4 regions of the Chryseobacterium sp. T16E-39 genome follow, and region 3 is predicted to be linked to each of the others. Evidence: riboswitches for the same ligand, from Rfam matches in the RefSeq annotation. Region 3 holds a riboswitch; each other region holds the start of a gene.
The links. Region 3 has a riboswitch for cobalamin ahead of CEY12_RS08905 (TonB-dependent receptor plug domain-containing protein). Riboswitches for the same ligand answer to the same signal wherever they lie in the genome.

Region 1 (7,567 bases), 1.7 Mb from region 3:
ACTCTGATAAGTATAGCTCAGCAATGGCTTTAATGTTACCTTCCCTAAGGCCAATTCCGCCTGCACATTAACATCAGCGCCAATAATCTGCACATCCCCAAGATTGGTCATCATCCACCTGAAAAGATTGGTCGTAGGAACTGCTATAATTTTATTTTCAACCTTGTTATAGTACCCATCTGCTTTTAGATAAATTCTTTTCAAGACCTTATTGTCATACTGTTTTTGATAAGTAAATCCAAGATCATACTGATTGGTAAATTCAGGTTTCAGGAAAACGTTTCCTATCATTGTATAATACAAATCATTGAAAGTTGGCATCCTGAAAATTCTTTTATAAAAAGCTCTGATGGTAAGATCCTTTGCTACAAAAGGCTGATAGCTTAAAAATGCAGAGGGTGTCCATTCCCTTTTATCCGGTGACTTCGAATTAAGTTCTACATCTTCCCGAATAAAAGTACCTAAGACACTCCCTAAAAATTTAAACCGGTTCCATTGGTAGGTCGTTGCAAAAGCGACTAATGATGTATAGCGGGTAGGAAAAGAAAACAACCTCAGGTTTGAATCCAGATTATTATATTGAAAATCTACATTGGCACTAACATCCCAATTCGGAGTAATTGAATATATATTTGAAGATGACAAATAAACTTCCCTCTGAATATATTTATTATCCGTCTTTAAAGCTGTTTCAGCGACATTTACAGTATCAATATACCTGGTATAATCGTATGCAAACTTGGCTTTAAGCTGGGTCTCAAATTTTGGAAATATTTTCTTTCTAAAATTACCCTGTACAAAATAGTTCTTATCTAATAGTTTTTGCCCCTTGGGTTCGAATCCATTATTAACAATAGCTGAAGGGATCCCGCGATCCGATACATATCCATACCCTCTAATGTTCCAGCTTCCGTTATTTAAAGTTCCGTTCAGGCTGGTTTCAAATCGTTTGGCGTTAATATAGGAGTCATATCTTGTGGCAACCGTATCATTGGCAACAGAACCATCCGGATTCTTTTTTTGATATTTATATTTATATCGCCCGTCACTTTGTATAAATTCTGAACTGAAACTTGCTGAAATCCTATTTGAAATCTTTTGCTCCAGACGAAAAGAGGGGTTGAACAGATCTATGGAACTGTTCTTCGTTCTAAGAATAAGATTTGTTTTTTTCTTTCCGTAAAAAATGGGTGTCTTTGGCTGTAAGTAAATAGACCCGGAAGAACCAAAATCTTTTGCCGGTTGAAAAATCTCGCTTTTCTGCCCATTATACAATGATATCTCTTCAATATCATCCAGCGAAAACTTCCCCAGATCAACAACTCCATTTTGTGCATTTCCCAATTGAATTCCATCATAAAAAACACCAACATGCTGGCTGCCCATACTTCGGATATTCACTGTTTTTAATCCACCAATACCTCCATAATCTTTGATCTGAACTCCTGAAAAATATCGTAATGCATCTGCTACAGACTGGCTGTTAAGCCTTTCCAACTGCTCACCCGAAAGTGTCTGAGCCGGCAGGATCTCTTTAAAATCCTTTTTGTAAATAGTAACGGGTAAGATCCCTTTCTCTTTTATGCTATCTTTTGACTGGGAAAAGTAAAGCTGAGCGAATAACACAAGAACTGTGATAATCGTTTTAGTAGTTTTATGAAAAGTAAATTTTAATTCCATTAGCTCTTTGAGAATAATTTTGATGCTAATGGATATAAGAAAGCAGCAATGACAACATACAGCAGTACTGCACAGAATCATTGTTGTCCTAAGCTTTATTCCACGAAAGCATCAAACTTTAATCTTTCCGGCAGGTCTTCTGACTTACTCCATTTTTGAAATCCTTCCCATAAAAACAGTGGATATATGCTTCAAAAATTTTGGTTTAGAGCTTACAGCAGCGGGTCTGTTCCGGATTTACACCGGATTCCCTTTTAAGAGCCTTTTACGGCTCACCAGATTGCGGCAAAGATAGAAAATTCTGCCCAGAAACAATACCGGCCTTAATAAAATGATAATCAACCATATAAAAACAAACATTCCGTTACAATTGCAACGGAATGTTTATTTGATTTCCTAAATTCCAAAGTTGATAAAAACACTGAATCTGGATTTGGCTTCAATGTTTCCGCCAGCAAGATTCGAATAAGCCGGAAGCATCAGCTCACTTCCCAGGCTCCATTTACTGTACGACAGTTCAAAACCGACCTTCCCGTATAAAGCGCTTCCTGCAGTATCCGGTAAATCCTCATTAAACTGCTTATTCCGGTCATATACCTCACCCTGCAATCCGGCTTTCCCGGAAAAGATTACTTTTTTATCGGCATGAATCTGATAAAATCCTGTCGCTGCATAGTTCCACTGGTTTCCGAATTGATAATATTTTTTATTTTCACCTTTAACAGTATAATCAGTATTCACAATGACCGCTACTTTGTTCTTCTGATATTTATAATTCAAAACCATCTGGTAATCCCAGCTTCCTGTCCCCAATTGAAAACTGGGATTCACTCCTGTAATTCCTTTTTCATCAAATTTCCCTAAAGGAACCTTCACTCCCAATCCTCCATTTAACTGATGGGAAGTATCTTTCGAATTGATCAGCTGATAGATTCCCATCAGATTGAGATCTCCAATTCCATTAATCCTGATATCCCCCTGCAAGGTTCTTTTTTCATGAAACTGAAACGGTAAGCTTCCATAAACACTCAACTTTTTTGTAATGGGAACTTTTCCCCACAACTGAATTGTATTAAAATACTGATCCTGAGTCAGGTCTTTCACGAAAAGATTCTCTTTCGCCTTATAGTGTTGTGCAAAATATTTTATTCCTATAAACTGAGGGTTAAGTAAAGATTCAAATCCTGATGAACCATTTCCTGCAGCGCAGCCACACGCATCACAATCATCCTCCAGCAATCTGATAGAATTAAAGTTATTTTCAGGGATATAAAGACTATCCTTTACTGGTTCCGCCTTAGCTATTGGTGACATAACCAGACCCAAGAGTATTAAAAATATATTTTTCATGTTTGATTAAAATTTATTCAGAGAATTTAGGATTGGTAATAAAACTCTTATCAGATAATGTTTTCAGGAAAGCAATAATTGATTGTTTTTCAACAGTAGTCATTGCAATTCCGACATGTCCATTTTGTTTAAGCTGCGGATCAAGATTAGCATTATCTTCCACATTATCCGAATAGAAATTAAGAACAGCATCTAATGTGTAGAACCTTCCGTCATGCATATAAGGAGCCGTATATTCAACATTTCTCAAACTGGGAACCCTGAATTTCATCCAATCCATTTGATCCAGGGTTACCCGGTAACGACCTGCATCTTTAAATTGCGTATTATAATACATCCCGGTATTTCGAAAGCTTTCATCTGTAAATAATTCTCCACTATGACAGGTCGAGCATTTCTGCTGAAACAATGCCATTCCCTGCGCTTCAACTGATGTAAGAGTGGCTTTTCCCTGCTTGTACTGATCATATTTTGAATCCGCTGAGATCATTGTCACCATAAATTGGGATAACGCTTTTAAAACTCTTTCTCCCGTAATATTTTCGTCACCGTAAGCTGATTTGAAAAGTTTTTTATACTTATCATCCATATTCAGTTTAGAAATTACTTCCGGCATCGAGCTATCCATTTCATTAGCATCAGTAATTGGAATAATAGGTTGTTCATTCAGGTTATGAATTACCCCGTCCCACATATATCTTTTTAAGAATGCCATATTCTGTATAGGCGGAGCATTCCGTATTCCAATCCTGTCATCCACACCATGACTTACATTATGCCCATGGTGGGTAAAAGCATTCTCCTGGATATGACAGAAACCACATGAAATGGTATTATTACGTGAAAGCCTTCCTTCATAGAACAATTTCCGACCTAGTTCTACTCCATTTTTGGTGACCGGATTTCCCGCTTTATCAAAAGTCATTTCAGGAAAATAAGATGGAAATTGCAGGTTATAAGCTTCGTCTTTTTCCAAGGGTTCAATAACCTCATCAGAGCATGAAATTGTATTAAAAAGGCCGACAATAATTAACCCAATTTTCAGTATACTTCTAATCTTCATCATTATGAACATGATTTACAGAAAACATTTTGGTAAGGTTATTCGTTACATTCACTAAATGTTGGCTTGATCCCATCATCATATCATTATTTGTATCTAATGTAAGTGCTGTATCACCGCTTAGATACTGATTAAGATCTGCCAGAATATGAATCGACGGTCTTATTTTGCCAGTCACCCTGGCTGTTGTTGGAAGATCTAAAGTAATTTCCCGGTATAGATTTGGAGTATTGTTAGCAGTAACATTTCCCATATTCCCGGTATGATTCATGAATTCTTTATCCGCAGCGGCTGTGCCGTATTTCCCTTCCAGCTTCACAAAAACATACCCGGCAGCCCATGACCATGACATCCCTTTTGCTTTTGCTTTATTCCAGAATTCTGCTTGTCCATCCATTCCCAGGAGATAAGCATTCTGGCTGATCCCCAATCCGAATTTTACTTTTTTATAATTGTTTTTAGGAATCCCGGTAAGATTTACATAAACAATTCCAGCTACCGCATCTGCCTGATCTATGATAAAAGCCCCTTTATCAGGATTGTTTTCATTGTATTTGAACTCTTTTCCATTCTCATCGATCAGGCTGATGTTACTCACCACATATTTTAAAGTGGAAAATTGGTGCTTTTGCCCACTGGAAGAGGTTTGAGTCGTTTGATTAAGAACAATTCCGCCCAGATTATTGAATCCGTTTTCAAATTTGATCTGAAGATTTCCGGGTGTGGTATCCTGTGGATTATCATCATCGTCATTGTTTTGACAAGAAGAAACAGCTAATAAAGTAAAGGCAATAAAGAATAATGATAAAAATTTATAAATTTTCATTGTTGATTTTTTAAGTTGTATTTGTTTGAATAAAAATATCTTTGAATGTGGAGACACTCATTTTTTTAACCACAAAAGACACAAAAGTTTTAAACACTTTAGAATCTTTAAAGTGAATAATGAAACGATTATGAAGAACACTTAAGTTTTTTGAAAATCTGAGATTTTCACTTCATGTGAACTTTAAAAACTGAGTGGCTAAAATGGATAAACAACTTAAAAAACCGGAGGCCGGAAAATAGGTTTTAGAAAAAGAAAAGAATAATTCTTTTGGTAAATAAAATTAAAGTTAGAGCTATATTGTTGACATGTGTTTTTTATCTCTGCGATATCCGGAAGAATGTAAATATCAAGAATTTTCTGTCCGGAATTTTTCCCTTTGGATAGGGGTGTTGATTCTGTATCGTTGGTTTTAGCAAGCTCTTTACTCAAATAACATTTACCATTACAATTAAGTTCTGGCTTGTCTTTATTGATACAAAGAGTTTCAACGATATAATCATAATTTACAGCATATTCCATGATGGGGATCAGAGGTCTGAACACCATATAGAAGGTTAGGAATATGCTGCAAATATAATTCATACTTTATTTTTTGCTTATCGCATTTTCATATCTGTTGCTTACCTCTTTCCAGTTTAATACATTCCAGATAGCGGTAAGATAATCAGCTCTCTTATTTTGATATTTTAAATAATACGCATGCTCCCAAACATCAATCCCCAAGATCGGAGTTCCTTTCTCTTCTACCACATCCATTAAAGGATTGTCCTGGTTAGGAGTTGAAGACACAAATAACTTTCCGTTTTTATCAACTGACAGCCAAGCCCATCCGGAACCAAAACGCTCCGCTCCGGCTTTACCCATTTTCTCTTTAAATGCATCTAAACTTCCAAAAGTTTCAGTAATCGCTTTTAATAGTTTAGCAGATGGCTGAGTATTTTTCACAGGAGTAAGCATCGTCCAGAAAAGCTCATGATTAAAGTGCCCCCCTGCATTATTTCTGATGGTAGGGCTTAAAGTAGAAACTTTAGAAAGGATCTGGAATAAAGTTTCTTTCTCCTGAGGTGTTCCTGCAATAGCTTTATTCAGGTTACTTACATACCCGGCAGCATGTTTTGTATAATGAATTTCCATTGTCTGCGCATCAATTGAACCTTCCAACGCATTGTATGCGTACGATAAAGGGGTTTGCTTGAATTGTGCAAAAGCAAATTGCGCCGCGAAAACTGCACTTAAGGCAGCGATTTTCATAATCTTCATAATGTTTTGTATTTATGGTTTAACAATATTTTTTTATAGTAGGAAGCACGATGCTGGAAGAAGGAAGTTAATAAAGCCTGCCAAATAGATAACTCCCGAAACATTCCAATTTCAATTTCCAACTTTCAACTTTCAACTACTTTAAAAGCTTTTTAATATCCTCAATCAGTCTTTCCCTATCCGGATGATATTTTCCGGTAAGCTCCGTTTCCTTTCCTTCAGGATCTTTATAGTTTAATCCGGAATAATATAAAATCGGCATGTTGTCTTTATTATATCTGCATCGGATATTTCCTTCCTGATCCACCAGGGCAATCATCCCACTGTGATTGAGGCTTTCACCTTCATCTTCTTTATCGCCTACATAAATGTTGAACTGATCGGCAAGATTTCCAATATATGTCCTGTCACCCGTTAAAAAATGCCAGTTCGGAGACTTTACTCCAATTCTGTCAGCGTGCTTTTTCAGAGTTTCGGGGGTATCATTTAATGGGTCGATACTGATGGAAATAATCCCGAATTCAGGATCGTTGATTTCTTCCTCGATCACTTTCATATTGCTATTCATCACCGGACAAATGGTGGGACATTTACTGAAAAAGAACTCTACGAGATATACTTTCCCCAGCATATCCTTATTGGTAATCTTTTTATTATTCTGATCAGTAAGTTCAAAATCGGGAACTTTCATGACTGTATAAAAGCTTTTTTTAAAATAGCTCATTCCGAAACCTACTCCAAGAAAAATAATAGCAATAACCGCAATAGGAATGATGATCTTACTTTTTGAACTTTGGGTTGTTTTTTTATTTTTGGACATATTTTTCAGGGTTTTTATTGAATTCGTCCTTGCATGAAGCACTGCAAAAACCGTACACCTTATTTTTATAAGTTGACGTAAACTTTAAATAGTCTGCCGTTTTCATATGGCACACCGGATCTTCAGCATTGACCACTTTTACATTTTTAAGGTTTTCTGTAGGAGTACTCATACTTTTACTATGTTTTACCTTAGGAGTTTCCTGGGCACAGGAAAATAAGGACACCGACAGCAATACTGTCAAAATGAATATATGTTTCATTAGATTGAAATGAAATTAATAATGAATAAAATAGTTTAGAAATAAATTATATACCAATTACATCGTGAATGGTTTTTAAAACGACCATACGCCTAACATTTCAACGAATAAATTAGTTTAATGATAACTATACTATCCTAAAGGAGGATGAAATATTCTGGAAAAATATTCTGAAGTGCAAAAATTGATAGAGCCTGAACTGGCTTCTTTTTGCAGATGATCAGCTCCTATTTTATGTGAGAAAGAGAGGATTTCATTGGAAAGAAATACATCTATCACAGAAATCTTTATCACTTGGGGGCT
Region 2 (7,567 bases), 770 kb from region 3:
ATGGCAATTATACATATCAATAGGAGTGGGCTTTAGCCCACTTATTCTTTAGTAAATGATATTGGCTTAGCCAAAACATAGCATATGCTAATTGCAAAACAAAAGCAGGAGTTCACACCCCTGCCTCAATAAAAAATAATAATCAGCTCTATTAAACTTTCTCTGTCGCATACTCCGCAGCCACCTCTTTCGAAGCTGCTACCATAGCGATCAATGCTTTTTCAGTTTCATCCCAATGACGGGTTTTTAAACCACAGTCCGGATTTACCCAAAGCTGTTCAGCAGGAATTACGGCTTGTGCTTTTTTCAATAATGCGACCATTTCCTCTTTTGATGGAACTCTTGGAGAATGGATATCATAAACTCCTGGGCCGATCTCATTAGGGTATTTAAAGTCTGCGAAAGCATTCAATAATTCCATTTGGCTTCTGGAGCATTCTATGGTGATTACATCGGCATCCATATCAGCGATATTGTGGATAATATCATTAAATTCGGAATAACACATGTGGGTATGGATTTGTGTAGCATCTTCAACGCCGCTTGCTGAGATTCTGAAAGCTTCCACCGCCCATTGCAGGTAGTTCTGCCATTCTGCTTTACGTAAAGGAAGACCTTCTCTGATAGCTGGTTCGTCGATCTGGATAATTCTGATTCCTGCTTTTTCAAGATCGTTAACCTCATCACGGATGGCCAAAGCGATTTGCTTACATGTTGTAGAACGAGGTTGATCATCACGTACAAATGACCATTGAAGAATGGTTACAGGACCCGTCAACATTCCTTTAACCCATTTTTGCGTTAATGACTGAGCATATTGTGACCAGTATACCGTCATTGGATGAGGTCTGTGCACATCTCCATAAATTACCGGTGGTTTTACACAACGACTTCCGTAGCTCTGAACCCAACCATTTTGAGTAAAGGCGAATCCTGCCAGTTGTTCTCCAAAATATTCAACCATATCGTTACGCTCAAATTCTCCGTGAACTAACACATCAATTCCGATTTCTTCCTGCCAGATAATGGTTCTTTGGGTTTCTTGTTTAAGTAATTGATCGTATTCTTCAGCAGTCAGGTCTCCTTTTTTGAATTGGGCTCTCCAGCTTCTTACTTCTTTCGTTTGTGGGAAAGATCCAATCGTTGTGGTAGGGAATAATGGAAGTACTAATGCATTTTGCTGTGTCTCTTTTCTGACATTGAATGGACTGTTTCTTTGGGCGTCACTCTCTGTCGTGATCTCAACACGGTTCTTAACATCTTTATTATGAATTAACGTGGAAACTTTACGGTTTTCAATCGCTTTTTTGTTTTCAGCCAATTCCTGTAGGGTGTTATAATCCGGATTTTCTGAAGCTAATTTTTTCAATGAGACAACTTCAGAAACTTTCTGCTTGGCAAAAGCCATCCATTGCTTGATCTCAGGAGATAAGATGTTTTCATTTTTCTCCAGGTCAAGGTCGAAGGGTGCATGTAGTAAAGAACATGATGGAGCAATAAAAACTCTTTCAGAACCTAATGCAGCGATTGCTTTCTTAATAAAAACCAAAGACTGGCTGAAATCATTTTTCCAGATATTTCTTCCATCAACCACTCCAAGAGATAGGATTAATGTTTCGGGAATTGCATTAATCACCTCATCCAATTGTTCCGGCGCACGTACTAAGTCGATGTGTAAAGCATCAATAGGAAGGGTAGTAGCCAATGAAAGGTTATCTTTTAGCCCATCGAAATAAGTGGTCACAATAAACTTAAGATTAGGGAACTGCCTTGCAATTTCAGCATACACAACCTGATAAACCTCTTTGGCTTTTTGATCCAGATCCAATGCTAAAAACGGTTCATCAAACTGTATCCATTCTGCTCCGTTGTTTTCTAATTCTTTTAGAATTTCTGTATATACAGGAAGTAAATTCTGAACCAAATCCAGTTTGTCAAAACCTTCTTCTTTTTCCTTTCCTAATAGTAAATAAGTAACCAATCCGATGATGACAGGTTTTGTATCAATTCCGGCTTCTTTTGCCTCAATAAATTCATTGACAATCTTATTGGAAAACAATTTGAACTGCTGGCTTTTCTGGAACTCAGGAACGATATAATGGTAATTGGTATCGAACCATTTTGTCATTTCCATAGCCGTAATATCAAGGCCATCTTTCTGATGTCCTCTTGCCATTGCGAAGTACAGATCAATCTCTGTACTGGTTTCTTTCGCAGCTATTTCCTGATAACGCGGAGGTATCGCTCCAACGGATAATGTAAGATCCAGAACCTGATCATAAAAAGAAAAATCATTGGATGGAATGAGATCGATTCCAGCTTCCTGCTGCAATGCCCAGTTCTGCTTTCTGATGGTTTTTCCTACTTCCAAAAGTTCCTGTAAAGATGTTTTTCCTGCCCAATATTGTTCGCAGGCTTTTTTAAGTTCTCTGTTGCTACCAATTCGCGGATAGCCTAGGATGTGTGTTTGCATTTCTTTTAAACTTTTAATTAAATTTTGGTTTTAAAAGTTCTTATAATGCTTCGTAATGCGACCGGGAAAGAGTTTTTTAGCAATAAAGAAGATACAATATGGACGTAATTTTTGGGTCAGGAAATAATATTCTGAGTTTATTTTTAACGCAAAGTTTATTTATAATTGCTCTTTATGTAAGAAGGCAAAGATGAAATCAATAAAATTGATTTTGAAGAAGCGTACGTTTTATCCATAAGCTTCATCAGCGACATCGTCGCATTTCTTTGCTCCTTAAAACTAAGGAATCAATACAATAAATCTTTGCGTTTAAACTCATATCCATTCCAAGTTTAAACCACCCAATACGTTCAAAAAAGTATCATCTGTATGACCAAAAGCTTCAGACCGCGAAAGCATTGTCAATTCGGAACAGGCAGGTCTCCTGACTTGTAACAGTTTTTGTCATCCTTCCCGCTTGTGGCAGTGGATCTTCAAGGACAAAAACCTTTGGTATGTTACTTACAGTTGCGCGACAGCTCGTGATTCTCACACGATTCCCTATTAATCTACCTTAAGTAAAACCTTTTCCGTTTGATGAAGTATGTTAAAGAACAAAATAGGGTGTAAAGGTATTGAATAAAGTGATTTAATTGGATTTATTTTAAATATTAAGCATAATATTTTATTTTAATTGATATTAAAAGATATTTATTCTGTAATTTTGAAAATATCAACGTTAAAAAGAATATTATCCTGTGGAAAGACTTGATGACAAGGATCTTCAATTGTTAAGGATCCTGCAAAAGAATGCTAAACTGACGGTAAAAGAATTGGCCAAAGAAGTGAATCTCTCACCTTCACCTGTTTTTGAAAGAGTTAAGAGACTGGAGCAGGAAGGTTATATCAAACATTATGCAGCTGTTTTGGAAGCTGAAAAGCTGAATCGGGGTTTTACTGTTTTCTGTCAGGTGAAATTAAAAATTCATGACCGTTCTGTTGGAAATCAGTTTGTAAAAGAAATTGTACAGATTGAAGAAGTTGCAGAATGTTATAATATTTCAGGAGATTTCGATTTTTTACTTAAAGTTCAGGTTCGGGATATGAAACATTATCAGGATTTTGTTTTTAATAAATTAGGTTCTGTAGACTCCATAGGAAGTACCCACAGTACTTTTGTAATGGCAGAGGTGAAGAATAACCATGGAGTAACTATATAAACTGGAATATCTTATTTCTTTCCTCTTATACGGCTTAATGATACCGATGTTATCCCCAAATAGGAAGCAATATAATATTGGGGGATACGGCGAAAAATTTCAGGGGATTGCTTTATTAGTTCAGCATATCGTTCTTCTGCGCTATCCTTTATACGCGAAATGAAAAGTTTCTGATACTTAAGCAGGCGTTCCTGCAAATAACTGTAATAATACTCTTTGATATCAGGATTGTGCTCCATTGTTTGCCTGAATTCTTCAATTGAAGTACTGTAAACTGTACAAGGTTCTATCGTTTCGATGTTATAAATACTGGGTAAGTGATGAAATAAACTCTCCCAGGATGAGATAAAGTTTCCTTCAAATAAAAACTGAAAAGTAATTTCTTTACCATCATTATTTAGCCATCCCCTAACTGCGCCTTTTTCAAGATAGTAAAACCTGCGGGCCATTTTACCTTCTTCTGTTAGCAAGGTTTTAGCGGGTAATTCTTCTTGATCAAAATTACTGAGTATTTCGGCTAAAGCATTTTCATTAGTGGGCATCATACTCATTCGGATATTAAATGTAATTATTTCGACTTTTTTCAAACACAAATGACACAAATGACACTATTTACTTACTGCGGATTTGTGATTATTACTGTTATTATTAGTGATATTTGTGGTTTAAAATGTTAATAAAGATAATTAATATCCATTATTCCTTTTTTAAAGCGAATAATAATGTTGTCCTTATTTTTCATTTCAAAAACTGACTTTAAATTTTTCTCAGCTCTACATTTATTTATTCTATCTAAATCGCTGTTATCATGAATGGAATTTTCATTTGCATCTAACCAAAATACACTTTGTTCCTTATGGTTAACAATCTCATATTTTCTGACAATCTTTTCTTTTCCTGTTTTAATATTTACAAAAAGTAAAACATAATTGACAGGGTGATGAAGCCCCGCAAAACAAACCAATCCTAAAACCAGAATGCCGACAGGTAGATTTGAAAGATCTTTTGTTTTAGATTTAATTATAGCAAAAAACATAATAATTAAGAGAATACTAAACGTGATAATTGTATATTTCCAAGATCCATCTTCAAAATTTTTAAGATCTGAATGTAAATATCTTTCTTTAATTATTGGCTTTAAAATGAAACTATAAATTGAAAAAAGAATAATTAAAATAGAAAAAAAAACGATCTGAGATTTTGAGATTTTTTTTGGCATTTGCAAATAGAAGAATTGGGTTAAAAATGTAAATATTACTTTTTACGAGTATTTACATATATAATCTTAGGATTTTTACCATCCAGATTTCTTTTATTCCTGCCAAACATACCTATTTCAACGTCATTTGGAGTTTTATTCTCAATCTCTGAGGTACTAACATAAGTATACATTCCATAACCATGTCCCGAAACAATCCAACCTTCTGTTTTATTTAAATGAGTAACACCAAAATCACCAGCTGGACCACCTCCAAATACAGGTCCAAATTCTTTCATTTGACTTATTGCTTCATCATTAATATTCTTTATCGTATCAGCATTGTCAAAAATAATATAAGTGCCATTCTTAAAAAGAACCCAATCCTGAAATTTTGGATTAATTGCTAATTTCACGTTTTCAATTAATTCAGCTTGATCTATTACCATTTTGTCACTATTTGGATTTTTATTTTCTTTTGAAGACGATGAATTACAATTACTAAGTAAAAAGAAAAATATAATTAAAAAAGTACCTTGTTTCATTGATTTATTAGTCGTGAAATTAGTCCAATCTCTGCTGCTGCAGATACGTCAATGTTGAATTTTTAATAAATTCTTCCAGAGTCGTTTCTTTGCTTGCATTTTTATTGGTCAGCTCAAAAAGATATTGGATCAGATTACCCAGTTTATTATCCTTACAGGTAATTCTAAATCTTTTGGCTTTAGGATTTGAATCTAAGAAGGTCAATGCTGTAGTATTGCTTAGTTTTACATTATTAACATCGAAACCGGCACGTGGATTTTTTTGAAGACGTAGAAATCTTTTCTGGGTTTTATCGGTGCTTTCGTCTATGAATTTTTCCATTTGATAATCCGTTAGAAGCTGGGGATAAATAAGTCCCTGTTGCAATATCAGGCTTGTTATTTTATCTGATTTATCATAAAAGATCGTTTTGTCATCAAATTGAATCTGAGAATCTTTCACAACAATCTTTCCTTCAAATTTGTTGTAAGTTTTCTTTTTATAGTCATTTTTGAACTGTTCGGTGATCGCTTTTTCTTTAGCAGCTGTACTTTCTTTTTTCTGGCCGTAAGTAGCTATTGATAATGATAACAAGATTATAAATGAAAATTGCCGTTTCATATTTTTTTAAGTTTAAATGTATTTCTCACTTTCTTTTTCAGGAAATTCTAATGACAAGAAACCGGGGTGAAAAAATACTTATTTTATTTTAAATTGAGTTTTATGGATATTAGTTTTTTTAGCAGCAAAGATGATGCTACAAAATGTTTTTCACGCGAATATGTTGGAGAAGCATGATTGTTTTTGCATCTTTGATCTCTCCTGTATCGATCATTTTCAATGCTCCATCGAAGGATAACTCTAAAACTTCAATATCTTCACCTTCGTCCTCAAGCCCGCCACCATCAGTAATTTTCATTTCTTTCGAATATTCTGCAATGAAAAAATAGAGAATTTCAGTAACCGATCCCGGAGACATATACGACTCAAAAATTTTTTCTACTTTGGAAATTTGATAGCCGGTTTCTTCTTCCGTTTCTCTTTTAATGCAATCTTCGGGATTGTCATTATCCAATAATCCGGCACAGGCTTCGATAAGCATTCCGGTGGTGTTCCCGTTAATAAAAGTAGGTAACCGGAATTGTCGTGTTAAAATAACAGTTTTGGATTGGGTATTATAAAGAAGGATTGTCGCACCGTTTCCCCTGTCATATGCTTCTCTGCTTTGGATGTCTGCTGTTCCGTCTTTTTTTTGTATTTCATAGGTAACTTTGTTTAAGGTGTACCAGTTATCGGATAAAATTTCAGTTTTTGTGATTTTTATGTTCTTATTCTGCATAAGGAATATCGTCTATATTATAATAAATTGTAAGGCCTCTTTCTTTGGCAATTCTTACATCTTCATCGGCTCCTTTTGAGGCTCCTTCCAAACGTAAGATGGCATCACATTTTTCCAGAATGCGATGAGCGATAGGGTATTGTATTTCCTGCCAGGCTTCATCGCCCAGCTGTTTTGATCCGGCAAGGTGTATTAAAGGCAGTGCCACCCATTCTCCAATCATAGGAACATGTCCCTTTCTGAAAATGGGTAAGGCTGCGGATTCAAGTTTATTCAGGTTTTGTTGGATGAGTTGGGGATCATCATTGGCGCCACTTCGGTAGGGACCGGCAATAAGTATTAGCATAATCTTTTATTTTTAAGTAAAATAACGGAACATGTCATGAAAAAAAAATAAGATAGTTTAAGACCCTTTACTTTTTATGTTTATTTGTTTTTATGGTACTTAAAAACTCCGGTGTGATTCCCAGATATGAAGCAATTTGTTTTTGAGTGATACGTTCAGCAGCTAACGGATATTTTTGAATAAAGGTATAGTAACGTTCTTCAGCAGAAAGAGAGAGGTTTTCAATGATTCTAAGTTGCTCCCTGGTATAAGCATTCTGCATCATGATCCTGAAAAACCTTTCAAATTTCGGAACTTTGGAATAGAGCTCTTCAAGGTCATCTTTTTTCAGCTGAAAGACCACGCTGTCCTCAAGAGCTTCAATGTTCAGCATTGCAGGCTTCTGGTTTACAAAACAGTACATATCCGTGATCCACCAATCAGTCATTGCAAACATGATTGTGGATTCTTTTCCTGCAGTATCCATATAAAAAGCCCTTAGAATTCC
Region 3 (7,567 bases):
CATAGGTAATTACCGGTAGGCTGCTATCACTGTCGTTGCTACACGAAATATTAAATAGTAATACCGTAGCAAATAATAGTTGTAAAAGTCTAGTTATTTTCATGTTATTTTTTATTAGAAATTTATAGTTGCTGAAATACTGTAGTTTCTTTTTGGCATCGGATAATAAGAAACGGTCTCGTAAACAGTATTGGTTAAGTTATTTATTTTAAACCCTAAGGTATATTTTTTTAAAAGCGTTGCTGATATTCCTGTATTTAAAACAAAATAAGGATCTAAGGCATCTTCTCTTTTTTCATCGGTTGTTGTATAAGTCAAGCCATTGAACATTCCCTGAACATAGAATTTTATGAATTTATACTGATAATCGAAGTTCCCAAAAACCTTATGAAGTGGAACATACATCATTTGTTTCTCGGTTGCCTTATTGATAGATTTTGATAATGTGTATCCCAAATTAAATCTGAAATGGTGTTCTCTAAATTGTTTTTCAAAGGAAATTTGTGATTCTAAACCATAAGATTGAACTTTTCCTATATTAACAGGTGACCAATATCCGGCCGCTGTAGGAAGCCATACAATATCATCTGAAATATTCAGATAATAAGGACTTACCATTAATTTAAACTCACCCAATTTAAATTCATGATCCATATCCATTTGGTAAGAATTTTCTGGTTTTAAATCAGGGTTTCCTCCAGGATTCCAATAGAGGTCATTAAAAGTAGGAAATCTGAAATTTCTTGATACATTTATTCCTACACTATACCATTGTAAAGCGTTCCATTTTCCAGAAAATGAATAAAGTAAAGGTGAACTGATATCCTGAACAAAATCTTTTTTAACACCAGCCTCAAATCTTAGATCTTTGGTTGGGAAATAACGTAACAATCCTGCTACAGATCCTACATTTCTGCTTACATCTCCAATGCCTTCTGCTTTCACACCCTGAATATATGGCTGATAGCCTTCACCTTTGTTCACCTGAAACTCAGTGATCACGTTGATGTTTAATTTGGGGACGATAAAATAATTGAAATCATTTTTGAAAATATAATTTTTCCCAGATGATCCACTTGTTTTTGGAGCGTTATAGTTGCCAAAATATTGAAAATTTTCCTCTGTATAAGCTGCTTTTAAGCTATTTGAAAATTTATTCTTATTAATATCCCAGGAAATTAGACTTCTGATGCTTTGTGTTTCATATTTTGTCCTATTCCCGTTTTCTACAAAAATAGGATAGTTTTGTGCAGAATCAAAAAATTGACTTTGCCATGAAATAGTCTGATGTTGAGCTATTTTATAAGAGGCTCCGACATTAAAAGTCGAATTATAATATTTGCCATTTCTGTTCAGGTAGTTTTTCTCTTCTACTTCATAATCATTCTGACTGATCGAATGATTTCCTGAAACTTTGAAACTAAATTTATCATTACTGTAAGAAGCCTGTCCAAAATTAGTAAAGGTATTGAAAGAGCCTGCCTCAGAATACAAAGAAGCTTTAAAACCATTATTAAAATCCAGACTATTATTAAGGTGAATACTACCTCCAATAGCTCCACTTCCATAAATAACACTTCCGCCACCAGCTTTCACTTCTAAGTGGTCATATCCAAATAAAGGTATATTATTAACATCTCCCTGCCCAAGAAAATTTGAATTGATATTAATTCCATTCCATACAAAAGCAGTTTGTTGTGCTGTTGTTCCTCTGAAAGAAGGGGATGAAACGGCACCACGGCCATTTTCTTTAATATAAACCGGAGATTGGAAACGTAAAAGTTCTGAAAGATTGGTTGAGTTTTTCTCTACATCCTGAGGTGTGATGGTATTTACCTTATGAAAAAGCTTTACTTTTTTCATCTGGTTATCAAAAATATAAACCGTGTCAATTGCTTTCTCCTGTCCAAGACAGAGAAAATAGGCAGATGACGATAAAAGCAGTACTAAAGTTTTCTTCATACTATTTTACTTTTCCTCCGAAAGCAATATATTTTTGATATTATCATTTTGGCAGGTCTCCTGACTTTCGCTTTTCTATACCTTCCCGTTTTCACAGTGGTTTTTTATAGAAATTATGGTTGCGATCTACAGTTGCGGGGACAGTTTGGGGTTTACACCCAATTCCCTATTATTTTCAAAAGCTTGAAAACCAAAATTTTTGCAAAGATAAGTTTTTAAAAAGAAATGCCAATTGTATATGATGATTTGTAATGAAAACAATCATGCATAAACAGATTAATGCCTCGCAATTTTACGATTTCACAAATTCACAGTTTCACCCTACAAAAACGTTGCATCAAAATAAAAAGGTAAAAGATCTTTAATCGAACTTACCTTAACCACTTCATCATTCATACTTGAAAAATAAAGATCGATATTTTCCTTCTGTTTTGTTTCGTATTCGATTAAGCTTTGTCTGCATGCTCCACATGGAGGTATAGGTGGATTTTTTTCAGAAAATTCTTTTGGACCCCCGACAATAAAAATCTTTTTAATCTTTTGATCTGGAAAATTAGCGCCTACCCAGAATAAAGTTGTTCTCTCAGCACAAAGGCCTGAAGGAAAAGCCGCATTTTCCTGATTGTTTCCGGAAAATATTTCACCGTTTTCGAGTAATACAGAGCAACCAACTAAGAATTGAGAGTAAGGAGCATAGGCATTTTCACGAGCTAGTTTTGCTCTTTCGAAAAGTTTTTTTTCTATATCGTTCAGTTCACTACTATTTTTAAAGTATTCGTAGCCGATCTGTATGTCTTTTTTCATATATTGAAGCCTAAAAAGGGGAGGTAAAATTAGTTCTTTTTCATCACGTGGACAAACCTATTTTATCCTTCTCCTAATGTTAAATTTAAAATAGACAAACATGCTATATACGCCGATACAATTTAGAAATGTAGAACTGGAAAATCGTTGGGTAATGTCTCCTATGTGTATGTATTCATGCGAAAACGGATTGGCGAATGCCTTTCATTTTGTGCATTACGGAAGCAGATCTCAGGGAGGGACTGGATTAATAATGGTCGAAGCAACCGGCGTGGAACCACGGGGAAGAATTACCAATAAATGTATGGGGATCTGGAATGATGAACAGGCAGGAAATCTTCAGAAAATTGTAGAGTTTGTTCATTCTAATTCAGAAAGTAAAATAGGAATACAATTGGCACATGCCGGAAGAAAGGGATCAACCTGGAATAATATCCAGATTTCGATTGAAGAGGGGTGGGAAACGGTAGCTCCTAGTCCGATTCCATATCATCCTACTGAGAGGATTCCACATGTTTTAACCGTTGAGGAAATTAAAGAGCAGGTTCAGAACTTTAAAAATGCAGCAAGAAGAGCTGTGGCAGCAGGATTTGATATTATTGAGATTCATGGAGCTCATGGTTATTTAATTCATCAGTTTTTATCCCCACTTTCCAACATCAGAACGGATGAATATGGAGGGAGCTTTGAAAACAGGATTAGATTTTTGTTGGAAATAGTGGATGTTGTCAATGAAGAAATCAATGAAAATGTGGCGTTATTTGTGAGGATATCGGGAACTGAATATGCTGAAAATGGATGGGATGTAAATAACAGCGTAGAATTAGCAAAAGTATTAAAAGAACATAAAGTAGATTTAATTGATGTTTCAAGTGGAGGTAATATCCATGGGGCAAAAATTTCTGTTTTTGATGGTTATCAGGTACCTTATTCTTCCAGAGTAAGAAATGAGGCAGATGTGAAAACGGGAGCGGTAGGTTTAATCACGAAAGTGGAGCAGGCACAACAAATTTTGCAAAAGGGAGATGCTGATTTGATCTTTGTTGCCAGGGAAATTTTGAGAAATCCCTATATTGCTGTTCAGGGATCGTTTGAGATGGAAGAAAATTGTTTTTTTCCACATCAATATCTGAGAGCTAAAATTTCTTCTTAATTTTAGAACAATAATATTTCAGGAAATGAAAATTGAAGATTTTATGCTGCCGTGCCCAAGTAAGAAATTTCTGGGAATAGAATGTTTTGGATGTGGTACACAAAGAGCAATTGTTTTGGTTTTTGAGGGGAAGTTCTCAGAAGCTTTTCATATGTTTCCGGCTGTGTATACTTTACTTCTTTTTTTATTTACAGTAGGATTGAATTTTGTTGACAAAAAAAGAAATTACGGAAATGCATTAGTTTTTTTAGCAATCATTAATTCAGTTATCATGGTCGTTTCCTATTTTTACAGACATCCTTTACCCATAAAATAAAATTAACAAAATAAATAACTATGAATCAAAAATTACCAAACGCAACAACCGTTTTAGTATTAGGAATCGTCGCTATCCTGGGCAGCTGCTGCTGTAACGGGATCGTAGGAGTAATCTGCGGATTAATCGGAATGAACCTGTTTAATAAAGATAATGCCCTGTATCAAAAAGATCCGAGCCTGTATTCGGATTATGACAATTTGAAAGTAGGAAGAATTTTATGTATTATAGGTCTTGTTATAGGAATCCTTAGCTTAGCCTATATGATCTTTGTTCTTTCAACAGTGGGTTGGAGTGGTTATATGGATCAGATTAATCAATTAAAAAACATGGGTAAATAAATAACCCTATCAGTTATAAAATAATAGACTGCAGTACAAACTACAGTCTATTTTATTTTGGAGATAAAAACATTCCATTGATTTTGATAAAAAATAAATCCCTCACTTGTAGTGAAGGATTTATTGTATGGAATTAAGTTATTATTTAACAATGAATTTCAAACTGGAGTTGTCCAGTTTTAGAATATAAACTCCTTGTTCAAGGCTTTTAATCTTAATTGAATTTCTGCTGTTTTCAAAAGGATGATTAATTGTTTGCATAGCCTTTCCTTGTAAATTATAGATCACAGCCTTTTTTACGTTTTGAGTGTCTCCTTTTACAAAGATTTCCTGGTTTGAAATTGGGTTAGGGTAGATTTTTAAATCCTTAGACTCAATCTGTACATCAGAAGAGATGCTTTTGCTTTGCTTTCCCGTTCCTGAGTAGCAAGTCCAGCTTAAGTTATCAAGAGCCACTCTGTTGCTTGTTGAGTTATTTTCTAAAGTTACCACCACATTACCAGATACATTGATATTATTGATGGTAGATGTTGCAGATGTTGCACTGTAAGGAATTGTTCCTACCTGGGTTCCATTAACCAAAACATTGAATGTTCCTGCACTTCCGCTGAATTTTAACTGAGTAGTTACCGTTAATGATCCGATACCATTGCTTGAGTTGCTTGATTTTAAAGACCCATCTCTTACCGTAATGGCCTTATTGGAAATCGTCTGATCCGTTCTTGCATCAGTGGCAGTCCATGTAATTCCGCCATTAGTCCAGGTTCTTGTAGAATAGCTTGATGAGCTACCTGTAGGAATGGTTTCGAAAGTTTCATTTACACATTCTGTACCTGGATTAGTAGTCCCTCCTGATTCTGTGGTTGCAGAAACGGTAGAACTGTTGGAAGAAGTATTCCCAGCTGCATCCTTAGCTACTGCATAGAAACTATAAGTAGTAGAAGCGCTAAGCCCTGATACTGTTGTTGAAGTTGAGCTTACATTTGTTTTTAAGCTTCCGTTCATATAAATATCATAAGAAGAAACACCTACATTATCTGTTGAAGCAGTCCATGAAAGAGAAACACTGTTCGATGTTTTTCCTGACACGGTAAGACCAGTAACTGTAGTTGGAGCCTGAGTGTCATTTGAGGGCTGCTGTGATCCCCAAATCTGACCTACGTAAGCTGGATTGTCGATAAATGGGTTTCTATTACCCTGGTAAGCGTAGGCCGCATTGTTTCTTACAATTTCTGCCTGAGAAACAGGGTCTTGGTTATGCCATGCTAATAATACATTCAATTCCCAAGTCTGTAGTCCAGGGAAAGTTGTATTTCCCAACATGTTTCCTGAAGAGAAAGAAGAAAGTTTACTTTGGTAACGTGTTACAAAATACAGGATCATACGGGCAACATCCCCCTTGAATTCATCGATGGGTTCAAAAACGGTCCCTCCATAGCCTGAGGATACGGAGTTTCCTAATTTTGAGCCGTTTTTAGAAGTGAAAGTGGCAGTTCCAACTTTTCCAAAAGGATAATTAGATCTCATTCCATTTACTTTTCCGTCCGTAGCTCTGATAAAATTAACGTCAGAAACCATTGGTGAAGCTTCGTTAAATAAACTTTGAGGGACGATATGTTCACGGTTGTAGCAATTTCCCTCTACGGAATATGTACCACATTGGTTAGTCACTACAGTATAATTATAAGGATCTGCACTATTAGGTTTTTCAGAATAGATGTCCATAATAGATCCATCATTTTCGTAGGTCTTATCGATATCTGTTGTTTTGTAAGCTGTCCATAGACCACCGTAGCCTTTATCCTGGTGACCATTCGTAATAATTGAACTTAATTCAGTTTTTAAAGCTGATCCTGTTAGTCCATTAGCAGAAGAATAATATCCTGCGGGAGCCTGGGCTTTAGCAAGGCCTGCTAAAGCAAGAAATAAGATAATTTTTTTCATATTTAATAAAAATTTAGGGTGTAAGATTACTACATTTTTATGAAATGAAAAATTACATTATTGTTAATTTTCAATGCGATGCATTGCATGCAATATATTTACAATTGATAAATGCTTCTATTAAAAACGGTACAACAAAAAAGCCAGTACTTAATTTTGTACTGGCTTTGTATGATGAATTATAATCAATTTTTATTTTCTCTGTGGAGGATAGTTTTTCATGATCTCCGCCATAATTTCAGGGATTTGTCGTTGTTTGGATTTAGGAGAATCTACAGAAATACCACTTCCTATACCTTGCCAAACAAGTTTATTGCTTTTTGCGTCAATAAGGTCAACGATAATAGCACCTTCATTATAATTGCTTGTCCATGTTCTGTTCATTCCAACACCCCATCCGAAAGGACCTCCCCATCCCCACATTCCGTAAGGTGAAGAACTGTTGATATCAGTTATCTTTTTATGGTTTGCTTTTACATTTATAATTAAATCCGGATTTTCCCCAGACGAAAGGCCTTTACTTTGCAGTTGTCTTGACAATTCGTTTAAAACCCTGTCTTTATCAATATCATTCAGCTTCAAATCATCAATTCTTATTTTGTAAGTTTTGTAAGAAGTGAAATTAGCAGTTTCAGCATAGTCAGAACGTACTTGGAAAGGACTACAAGAAGTTAAGCCCAAAGTAGCGGCGGCTAACAAAATAAAAATATATTTTTTCATTTTATTTATTTTTTTTATCGTTTTTAATGAATGTGTCGGTCTTTTTATCGTATCCGTAAGGACAATGTCTACAGCCACTCTTACAACAGTATCCTCGTTTCAGATGAAACTTTTCCGTAAAAACTTTGTACCCCTGTTCATTATAGTAAAAGTCTTCGTGTTCTTTGATGTCAAAGTGAGCCATAAGTTAAATCTTGATCAAAAACTTTATATTTGTTACTATGATAATTGTGTGCCAAAAACCATTAAAAAAATTAAAAATTAATGGCATTGCTCTTTTTCCCTTTATCTTCGTAAGGAAACCCGAAGATAAGGAAAATAATGTAT
Region 4 (7,567 bases), 100 kb from region 3:
AAGAAGATGCCATGGGAGGTGGTGATTTTGTAAAAGTAACAAGGCGTGAAAAAATTAAAAATAAATGGATCATAAAAACAAAGAAATACCCAATCAAAGAATATTATAAAGAATAATACAATGAAAATACAAAAGGAAATCGATTTTATCTTAGCTGTAGATGCGTTAAAAAATGTACAGAGAAGAAATTACAATGCGGATGATTCACGAAGAGAAAATACGGCTGAACATTCCTGGCAGATCATTATTTTAGCACAGGTGCTTTTTCCATATGCTAAAAACAGGACGGATATAGATTTATTAAGAGTAATAAGAATGCTTTCTATTCATGATTTGGTAGAAATCGAAGCTGGAGATACATTTCTGTTTGATGAAAAAGCAATGGTGGGTAAGTTTGAAAGAGAGAAATTGTCTGCTCAAAATATTTTTGGGATCCTTGATGAGCCTTTACGTTCGGAATTTTTTAACCTTTGGCTTGAGTTTGAAGAAGAGCAGACCCCTGATGCTATTTTCGCCTGTGCCATAGACAGGATTATGCCGTTTATCCTTAATTCCCACACTTCAGGAAAAAGCTGGACAGAAGCAAGTGTTACTGAAGGGCAAATCAGAAATATGCTGGAAAATGCAATTAGCAGGGCCTCTGACGAAATGGGAGAGGCTTTCCAATTTCTACTGAGCAAAAGTCTTGAAACAGAAAAAGTTTTAAAATAAAGAAAACGCAAGTCAATCTGACTTGCGTTTCTTCTCTAATTATAGTATTTGAACTGGTTTTTTAAACTCGTCAATTGCTACGAATGTGAAATCCCCGACAATGGCTCTTTCTCTTTCATAAGAATACATTTGTTCGGTGTAGATCTCTACATTTACTTTCATACTGGTCGTTCCAACGTGAGAAACAGTACCGATCAGTTCCACAATCGTTCCTGCAGGAATAGGTTTTTTAAAGTCAATTTTGTCGCTGCTTACCGTTACCACTCTTTTTCTTGCAAATCGAGTCGCGGTAATAAATGCCACTTCATCCATCAATTGCATCGCTGTTCCTCCAAAAAGGGTATCGTAATGATTGGTCGTGTTAGGGAAAACCGCTTTAAAGATTCGGGTTTCGGATGCTTGAATTCTTTCTTCTGTAGTCATATTTCATTATTAAATTAAAGCGAAATGAAATATATTGAAACAAACAGAATAATACAGGAATGTCATATTCCTGAAAAATCCATCAGATCAATAAACTTCAAGTCGCGAAAGTTTTTTGTTTATAGAAAAAGGCAGGTCTCCTGACTTGTAACATCTTTATTTCCTTCCCATGCCATAGCACAGTGGATTTTTTACAAAGACTTTAGTTACTTACAGTTGCGCGACAGTTCGTGATTTTCACACGATTCCCTATTAATCTGCGGTTAAGCAGAACCGATTCCTGTGATGAATAAGCGATAAAACTTTTTCAGGGGCAAAAATAAGAATAATACAGAGAAATATGTGAATTATTCCGGACTTTTATAAATAATCTGGTGGGCAACCTTTCCTTGTCTGATTGTCCAAAGTGTTGTATATCTGTTTTCCCCTGATCCATTGATCATGTAAACGAAGATGTTATCGTTGTCGATAGCAGCTACAGTGATATTGTTAAAGTCCATCGTAGGCTGGAACATATTTTTAATAGCTTCTCTTACAAAAACGGACCCTCTTCCAATCTGCTGGACACGGATAGACTTGATTTCAGTCATTCCTTCAGGAAGCTCTTTACTGATTCCCCAAGGTTTTATTTTATCAATAGTCAGAATAGTTCCATCTGCATCTTTTTCCATCTTACGGTAACTTGCGTTCGAAGGATATACATCGATGATCACTTTACTCCTTTGAGCAGTAGGAATTTTAGGATTGTTGTTATCGGTGAAAATAAGAGATCTTCCGTTTTTAGATTTTGAAGGAGTATATTGCGGTAATTGATCAATAAAGGCTACACGCTCTTTGTTTACCATCCCTTCTTTATCAAGATTTTCATACCTCACGAATGGTTTTTCGGTATCCTGCTTTTCAGGATATTTGATCCATAACCATTCTGTTTCTCCGGGAGCTGGTTTTACATAAAGAAAGACATCACCTTTACGCATCCTTATCTTATCTACAATTTTTCTATAATTATCCTTTGGAACGCGAACATTAGCATACCCTTCTTCGGCTTTTACGACTCCAAAAGGAATTTTTTGCTGACCTTTTACAAAAGCTAATGAAAATAGACTAATGGCAGATAAATAGAACGCTTTGTTTACCGAAATCATCATGAAAAATTTTTGATGCTTCAAATATATAAATTAAATGTTTCACTGGATATAATTATATAGTTTCAAATCTATAATATTCATTCAATGAATCTAAGAGGTAGGCATATATCGATGGATAATCAATCAGGAGATCACAATAGTTTCATGATTTCATGAAAGGAGAAATTGAAATTAATTAAAATTTTGAACATACTGTAAGATATATTGTAAGTGATATTTCAATATATTAGTATAATTTTCATTAAAATATTAAAAACTAGTAAAACATGACAAAAAATCTACTCTATGTATTTCTATTCTTAATAGGAATTTCCTCTTTTAATGGTAAAAATCCAGATAAAATTTCTTCTTCTTTTTCTTCTTTTTTATTTTGTGATACCAATGCACCTTCCAGTGTTCAGGTTTCAAGCATTACTGCTACTTCTGCTGTTGTTACATGGACTTTTGATCCTGCTACACCAGATTACCTGGTAAGATTTCGGCCAGTGGCGGGAGTTGTATCCCCATGGGCTACGGTTACAATTTCTAACCTGGCATCGTTTACCCTAACCGGGCTAACGCCTTGTTCTCAATATGAGGTTCAGGTTGCTAAAATATGCTCTGGTACAGTTGGAACGTGGTCCGAATCCATCATTTTTATTTCTACCCTTAATTATTGTCTATCTGCCTCTACAGATTCCGGAATGATGCATATTTCTAATGTTATGGTAAGTCCCGGAAATGGAAGCTTTTTACCTATGGTAAGCAATTCCGGAGCATCTAATTATACGGATTACAGAAATGACCCTTCAAGAAAAGTAAATTTATTGGTTGGAAGCACAGGAAATATGATTTCGGTGACCAAAACCTGGAATGGGAGCCCTTCTGCTGCATCAATAAGTGTCTGGATTGACCTCAATGGAAATGGGATTTTTGAAGCTACGGAAAAAATTATGCTTTCTGGTTCAAATACAAGTGCTTCTCCTACTGCTACATTTTCCATTCCTCCTACAGCCTTTCAGACAGCGGGAACTTGTGGTGTTACTATGCGGGTGATGATGACGCAGGCTCTGGCGAATTCTGCCTGTGGAACATTTGTGTATGGAGAAGTTGAGGATTATGGGGTAGCTCTTTTAACAAGTGGAACATTATCAGTTACAGAAAATCACAAAAACAAAGAAATCAATATATACCCAAATCCGGTTTCAGATATTTTATACATTAATGGGATTTCTTCTCATCCGGATTATGAAATTTATAATATGGTAGGACAAAAAATTGAGATGGGAAAAATAGAAGATCATAAAGTTAATGTCCATCATCTTGCTAAGGGTGTTTATTTTATTCAACTGAAGGACAAAGAAAATCCGAGGAGGTTGAAATTTATTAAGAAATAAAAAAAGCGCTGATTGTTCAGCGCTTTTTTTAATTATAATTTTATATCTAAATTCTTTCCAGCTCATCAGCATTAATGGTCGTCTTGAAAGTTCCATAATTAACAATGACTTTGTTTCTGGAAATTTTCTCAATAGTTCCTACACTTGTACTCCCGGGAATACGCACGCGCTGTCCTATTTTCATCCAAAGTGCACGATCTACTTTACGCTTCTCTTCTATCTTTTCATTTGTTTCGGCAATCTTTTCGATAACATCTTCTTTTTTGAGCTGTTGGGTAATTTTCCTTTTTACCACTTGAAGACGTTTTGTTTCATCTTTATCAGCTCCCAATTTTCTGAACTTCTCCTGTTCAAGGATCTTGACAAAATCTTTCACTACATCTTTTCGGGATCTGCCTTTTACATAACTTTCAATGAAAGCTTCTACCTTACCCCCCAACTGAAGTTTACGGTGCTCATCTTCGTATAGTTTTTGAAAATTGAAAAGTTTTTGTTGAAGCTGTTCATTTAGTTTTTGCAGATTATCACGCTTATCTTCAACAGATTCTTTTCTTTCCGCAAGATCTGTTTTAAGTTTCTCCACTTCAAATTTTTCCTGCTGAAGTTTTACGATCGTTTTATCCAGATTTACAATATCATGTTCTACTTTTTTCTTAGCAGAATGAATGATAAATCGTGGAATCTTATTTTTTTCTGCAACTTCGAAAGTAAATGAGCTTCCTGCCTGTCCGACTTCGAGTTTGTACATTGGTTCCAATGTTTCCTCGTTAAATAGCATCGCTGCATTTTCAGCATTAGGGAGCTGCTCTATAACCAGTTTAATATTGGTGTAATGCGTGGTGATAATTGCAAAACTCTTTTTATCATAGAAAAACTCAAGGAAACTTTCGGCCAGTGCTCCTCCTAATTCCGGATCAGAACCGGTTCCAAATTCATCGATCAATAGGAGCGTGTTGGCGTCGGCTTCACGAATAATTCCGCCCATTTTCTTTAACCTTGATGAATAGGTAGATAGATGATTTTCAATCGATTGGTTGTCACCAATATCTGTCATGATCTTATCAAAGAAAAACATTTCAGATTTTGGATGAACAGGAACAAGGATTCCACTTTGAATCATCAATTGAAGTAATCCTACCGTCTTCAGGGTAATCGATTTACCTCCGGCATTAGGTCCGGAAATACAAATAATCCTGTTGTGCTCAGTCAAACTTAAGGTCTGTGAGTGAATGGTCTTTTTTTCGGCTTTATTCCGTAACCATAGCAACGGATGAAAAGCCTCCCTTAATTTCAATGTTTTATGGCGGTTGATTTTAGGTAACACACCATTGATCATTTCTGAAAACTTGGCTTTCGCTCTTGTTAGGTCCAGATCAAAAATATACTTTTGATACCTCCAAAGCTGGGGTTGAAATTCTGCTAGTTCTGCAGTGAGCTTTCGTAGGATTTTGTCTATTTCTTTCTTTTCTTCCTCTTCATTTTCCCGAAGTTTGAAATAATGACTGACCACACTATCCGGCTGGATGTAGGTAATAGATCCTGTTTTAGAAAGGCCTAAAACCCTTCCGGAAACTCTTTTCTTATATGCCGATTTTACAGCTAAAACCCTTTGGTCATCAATAATACTTTCACGGATATCATCAAGAAAGTCACTTTGTCCATAATTGAATAATGCACGGTTAAAATTCTCCTGAATCGCTTTTTTAGCATGTTGAATTTCAGTTCGTAAAGTTTTCAAAATAGGGGAAGCTTCACTTTTTACTTCTCCAAAACGGTTGAATACTTTATCAACCTTATCGATGATTTCTTTTTTAAATTCCAGAACAGAAGCATCTTCCATTAAATTCGGAAAGGTTTCCGGCATGGTAGGGAAGAACTTTTGTAGTTTTCCAATTTGTTCTGTAAGCGTTTTTATTTTGATGAAAGCACTGTTCTCCAGTCGATAATTTTCAATCAGCATTAATTTTAGCTCAGCCTCAATATCCTCGTATTCATCAAACGGAATAGCATTTGAACTCTCAAAACTCGACAAGTATTCGGAAGTCTTTTTCAAAGAAAGTTCTGCTTCCTCAATTTCCATTGGAAGAAGGTGAAGGATTTTTTCTCTCGTTTTCGGAGAATACGCAAAAGGAGAAATTTCCGCGAGCAATTGCGGAAACTCTAATTCGTCTAAATCTTCTTTATTTATATACACATTGCAAATTTAGTGAGAAATTGTGAATATTAATTTGAAAATGAATTAATTTGAGAATTTGAAAATATCTAATGACTAGGTTTTATTACATTTGGAATATGAAACTAGAAACAGAAAGACTAATATTAAAGAATATTGATGAAAGTAATGTAGAAGATATTCTTCGCATTCGAAGTAACGAAGTCATCAATAGATATGTTATGCGTAATTCACCAAAAACGAATTATGATGCACTGGAGTTTATTCTAACAATTAAAGAAAGAACCAAAAATAATCAAACCGTTTATTTGGGGATTTCTTTAAAAGATCAATCCAATATTATAGGAACGATTTGTTTATGGAACTTCTCTGAGGACAGAAAAGTTGCAGAGGTAGGCTACGAATTATTACCTGATTACCATAGAAGGGGAATTATGTCTGAAACACTGGGTGCCATTTTAAATTATGGTTTTAATGAACTAAACTTGCAGGAAATTGTGGCAATTACTAATAAACATAATGAGAACTCTATTGGACTTCTTTTAAAACATCATTTTATTTTGGAAGAAGGTAAAGAAGATGAAGGTTTCCCTGATAACATTATTTTTAGCTTAAAGAAATAATGGTTTGTTATGTCATTTCGATGAAGAAGAAATTGACGTTTCTATTTTAATCATTAAATTTGCTTAGATTCTTACTGCGCTTATGAACTATGTTCGCAGACCTTCAGGCTGTGTTCTGGATAATATAGCATCGCAAAAATGGAATTTCAAATTAATTCATTCTCAAATTTTCAAATTGAATTTATGACCTGGACAGAAGTTTTAGCCCCCATAAAAAGTACTGAGTATTTTACCCATCTTTGGGAAAAGGTAAAACAAGAATATGCAACGACGAAGGTGTTTCCTCCCAAAAATCAAATTTTCAGAGCATTGGAAATTACTCCTTTTGATGATATTGAAGTGGTGATTATTGGTCAGGATCCTTATCATAATGACCACCAGGCAAACGGACTTTGTTTTTCTGTATCAGAGCAGGTAACAGCGCCGCCATCACTCAAAAATATATTTATTGAACTGAAAGATGATCTTGGTGTAGTACGGACTTCCAAAGAATTGGATGACTGGGGAAAACAAGGGGTTTTACTCCTGAATGCAACCCTGACGGTTCGTGCTCATACTCCAAACTCTCATAAAGATCTGGGGTGGGAGAAGTTTACTGACTTTATTATCAAAGAAATTTCGGATAAAAAGGAAAATGTGGTTTTTGTTTTATGGGGAGCTTTTGCGCAAAAAAAAGCCGAACTCATTGATCCGGCTAAGCATTTTATTTTGAAATCTGCGCATCCGTCACCGTTTTCTGTATACAGAGGTTTTTTTGGAAGCAAACCGTTTTCAAAAATTAATGAATATCTTATTTCGAAAGGAAAGAAACCTATCTCATGGTAGGTTTTTCGCCAGTTTTTTTAATTGTAATTCCTATTTTGTATTTTCCCGGAAGAGCTTTTGCTCCGTCTTGTGAGGTAGGATAGGGGGTAACTTCATTGAGTGAAATGGTATATCCATTAAACTCTGCGGATTTAAAATAATTTCTTCCCGGATTTTCTGTTGTGGCCAGGGTTAAGGTTACAGGTCTTGTGGAAGTTCCCATGACCAATACATTGGCAACTGCTACACCTGCCCAGATACAATTGACTCCTTCAGGACAGCGGCTGTCTTCAGCAATATTCGTGAAGG

Region 1: linked by a shared signal. The riboswitch ahead of CEY12_RS16360 (TonB-dependent receptor plug domain-containing protein) and the one ahead of CEY12_RS08905 (TonB-dependent receptor plug domain-containing protein) in region 3 are both predicted to bind cobalamin.
Region 2: linked by a shared signal. The riboswitch ahead of metE (5-methyltetrahydropteroyltriglutamate--homocysteine S-methyltransferase) and the one ahead of CEY12_RS08905 (TonB-dependent receptor plug domain-containing protein) in region 3 are both predicted to bind cobalamin.
Region 4: linked by a shared signal. The riboswitch ahead of CEY12_RS08435 (acyl-CoA thioesterase) and the one ahead of CEY12_RS08905 (TonB-dependent receptor plug domain-containing protein) in region 3 are both predicted to bind cobalamin.

Annotation. Positions count from the first base shown of each region.
Region 1 covers NZ_CP022282.1:3,615,222-3,622,788, reverse strand. The annotation lists gene CEY12_RS16360 (TonB-dependent receptor plug domain-containing protein) at 1-1,680, opposite strand, end outside; cobalamin riboswitch at 1,792-1,975, opposite strand; gene CEY12_RS16355 (transporter) at 2,077-3,030, opposite strand; gene CEY12_RS16350 (cytochrome-c peroxidase) at 3,044-4,096, opposite strand; gene CEY12_RS16345 (MbnP family protein) at 4,083-4,919, opposite strand; gene CEY12_RS16340 (hypothetical protein) at 5,136-5,504, opposite strand; gene CEY12_RS16335 (superoxide dismutase) at 5,508-6,182, opposite strand; gene CEY12_RS16330 (SCO family protein) at 6,319-7,002, opposite strand; gene CEY12_RS16325 (YHS domain-containing protein) at 6,989-7,264, opposite strand; gene CEY12_RS16320 (hypothetical protein) at 7,397-7,567, opposite strand, start outside.
Region 2 covers NZ_CP022282.1:1,197,026-1,204,592, reverse strand. The annotation lists gene metE (5-methyltetrahydropteroyltriglutamate--homocysteine S-methyltransferase) at 152-2,473, opposite strand; cobalamin riboswitch at 2,870-3,056, opposite strand; gene CEY12_RS05315 (Lrp/AsnC family transcriptional regulator) at 3,211-3,672, shown strand; gene CEY12_RS05310 (Crp/Fnr family transcriptional regulator) at 3,684-4,217, opposite strand; gene CEY12_RS05305 (hypothetical protein) at 4,346-4,891, opposite strand; gene CEY12_RS05300 (hypothetical protein) at 4,927-5,415, opposite strand; gene CEY12_RS05295 (hypothetical protein) at 5,435-6,016, opposite strand; gene nudK (GDP-mannose pyrophosphatase NudK) at 6,153-6,734, opposite strand; gene CEY12_RS05285 (DUF4406 domain-containing protein) at 6,724-7,080, opposite strand; gene CEY12_RS05280 (Crp/Fnr family transcriptional regulator) at 7,148-7,567, opposite strand, start outside.
Region 3 covers NZ_CP022282.1:1,962,744-1,970,310, reverse strand. The annotation lists gene CEY12_RS08910 (YncE family protein) at 1-103, opposite strand, end outside; gene CEY12_RS08905 (TonB-dependent receptor plug domain-containing protein) at 115-1,962, opposite strand; cobalamin riboswitch at 1,995-2,172, opposite strand; gene CEY12_RS08900 (cytidine deaminase) at 2,284-2,766, opposite strand; gene namA (NADPH dehydrogenase NamA) at 2,867-3,919, shown strand; gene CEY12_RS08890 (DUF2752 domain-containing protein) at 3,945-4,235, shown strand; gene CEY12_RS08885 (CCC motif membrane protein) at 4,256-4,576, shown strand; gene CEY12_RS08880 (endonuclease) at 4,718-6,520, opposite strand; gene CEY12_RS08875 (DUF4136 domain-containing protein) at 6,713-7,240, opposite strand; gene CEY12_RS08870 (DUF5522 domain-containing protein) at 7,242-7,424, opposite strand; gene CEY12_RS08865 (hypothetical protein) at 7,462-7,567, shown strand, end outside.
Region 4 covers NZ_CP022282.1:1,859,796-1,867,362, reverse strand. The annotation lists gene CEY12_RS08445 (XAC2610-related protein) at 1-116, shown strand, start outside; gene CEY12_RS08440 (HD domain-containing protein) at 121-711, shown strand; gene CEY12_RS08435 (acyl-CoA thioesterase) at 751-1,134, opposite strand; cobalamin riboswitch at 1,247-1,427, opposite strand; gene CEY12_RS08430 (hypothetical protein) at 1,482-2,282, opposite strand; gene CEY12_RS08425 (GEVED domain-containing protein) at 2,549-3,658, shown strand; gene CEY12_RS08420 (endonuclease MutS2) at 3,705-5,852, opposite strand; gene CEY12_RS08415 (GNAT family N-acetyltransferase) at 5,951-6,454, shown strand; gene CEY12_RS08410 (uracil-DNA glycosylase) at 6,638-7,279, shown strand; gene CEY12_RS08405 (hypothetical protein) at 7,266-7,567, opposite strand, start outside.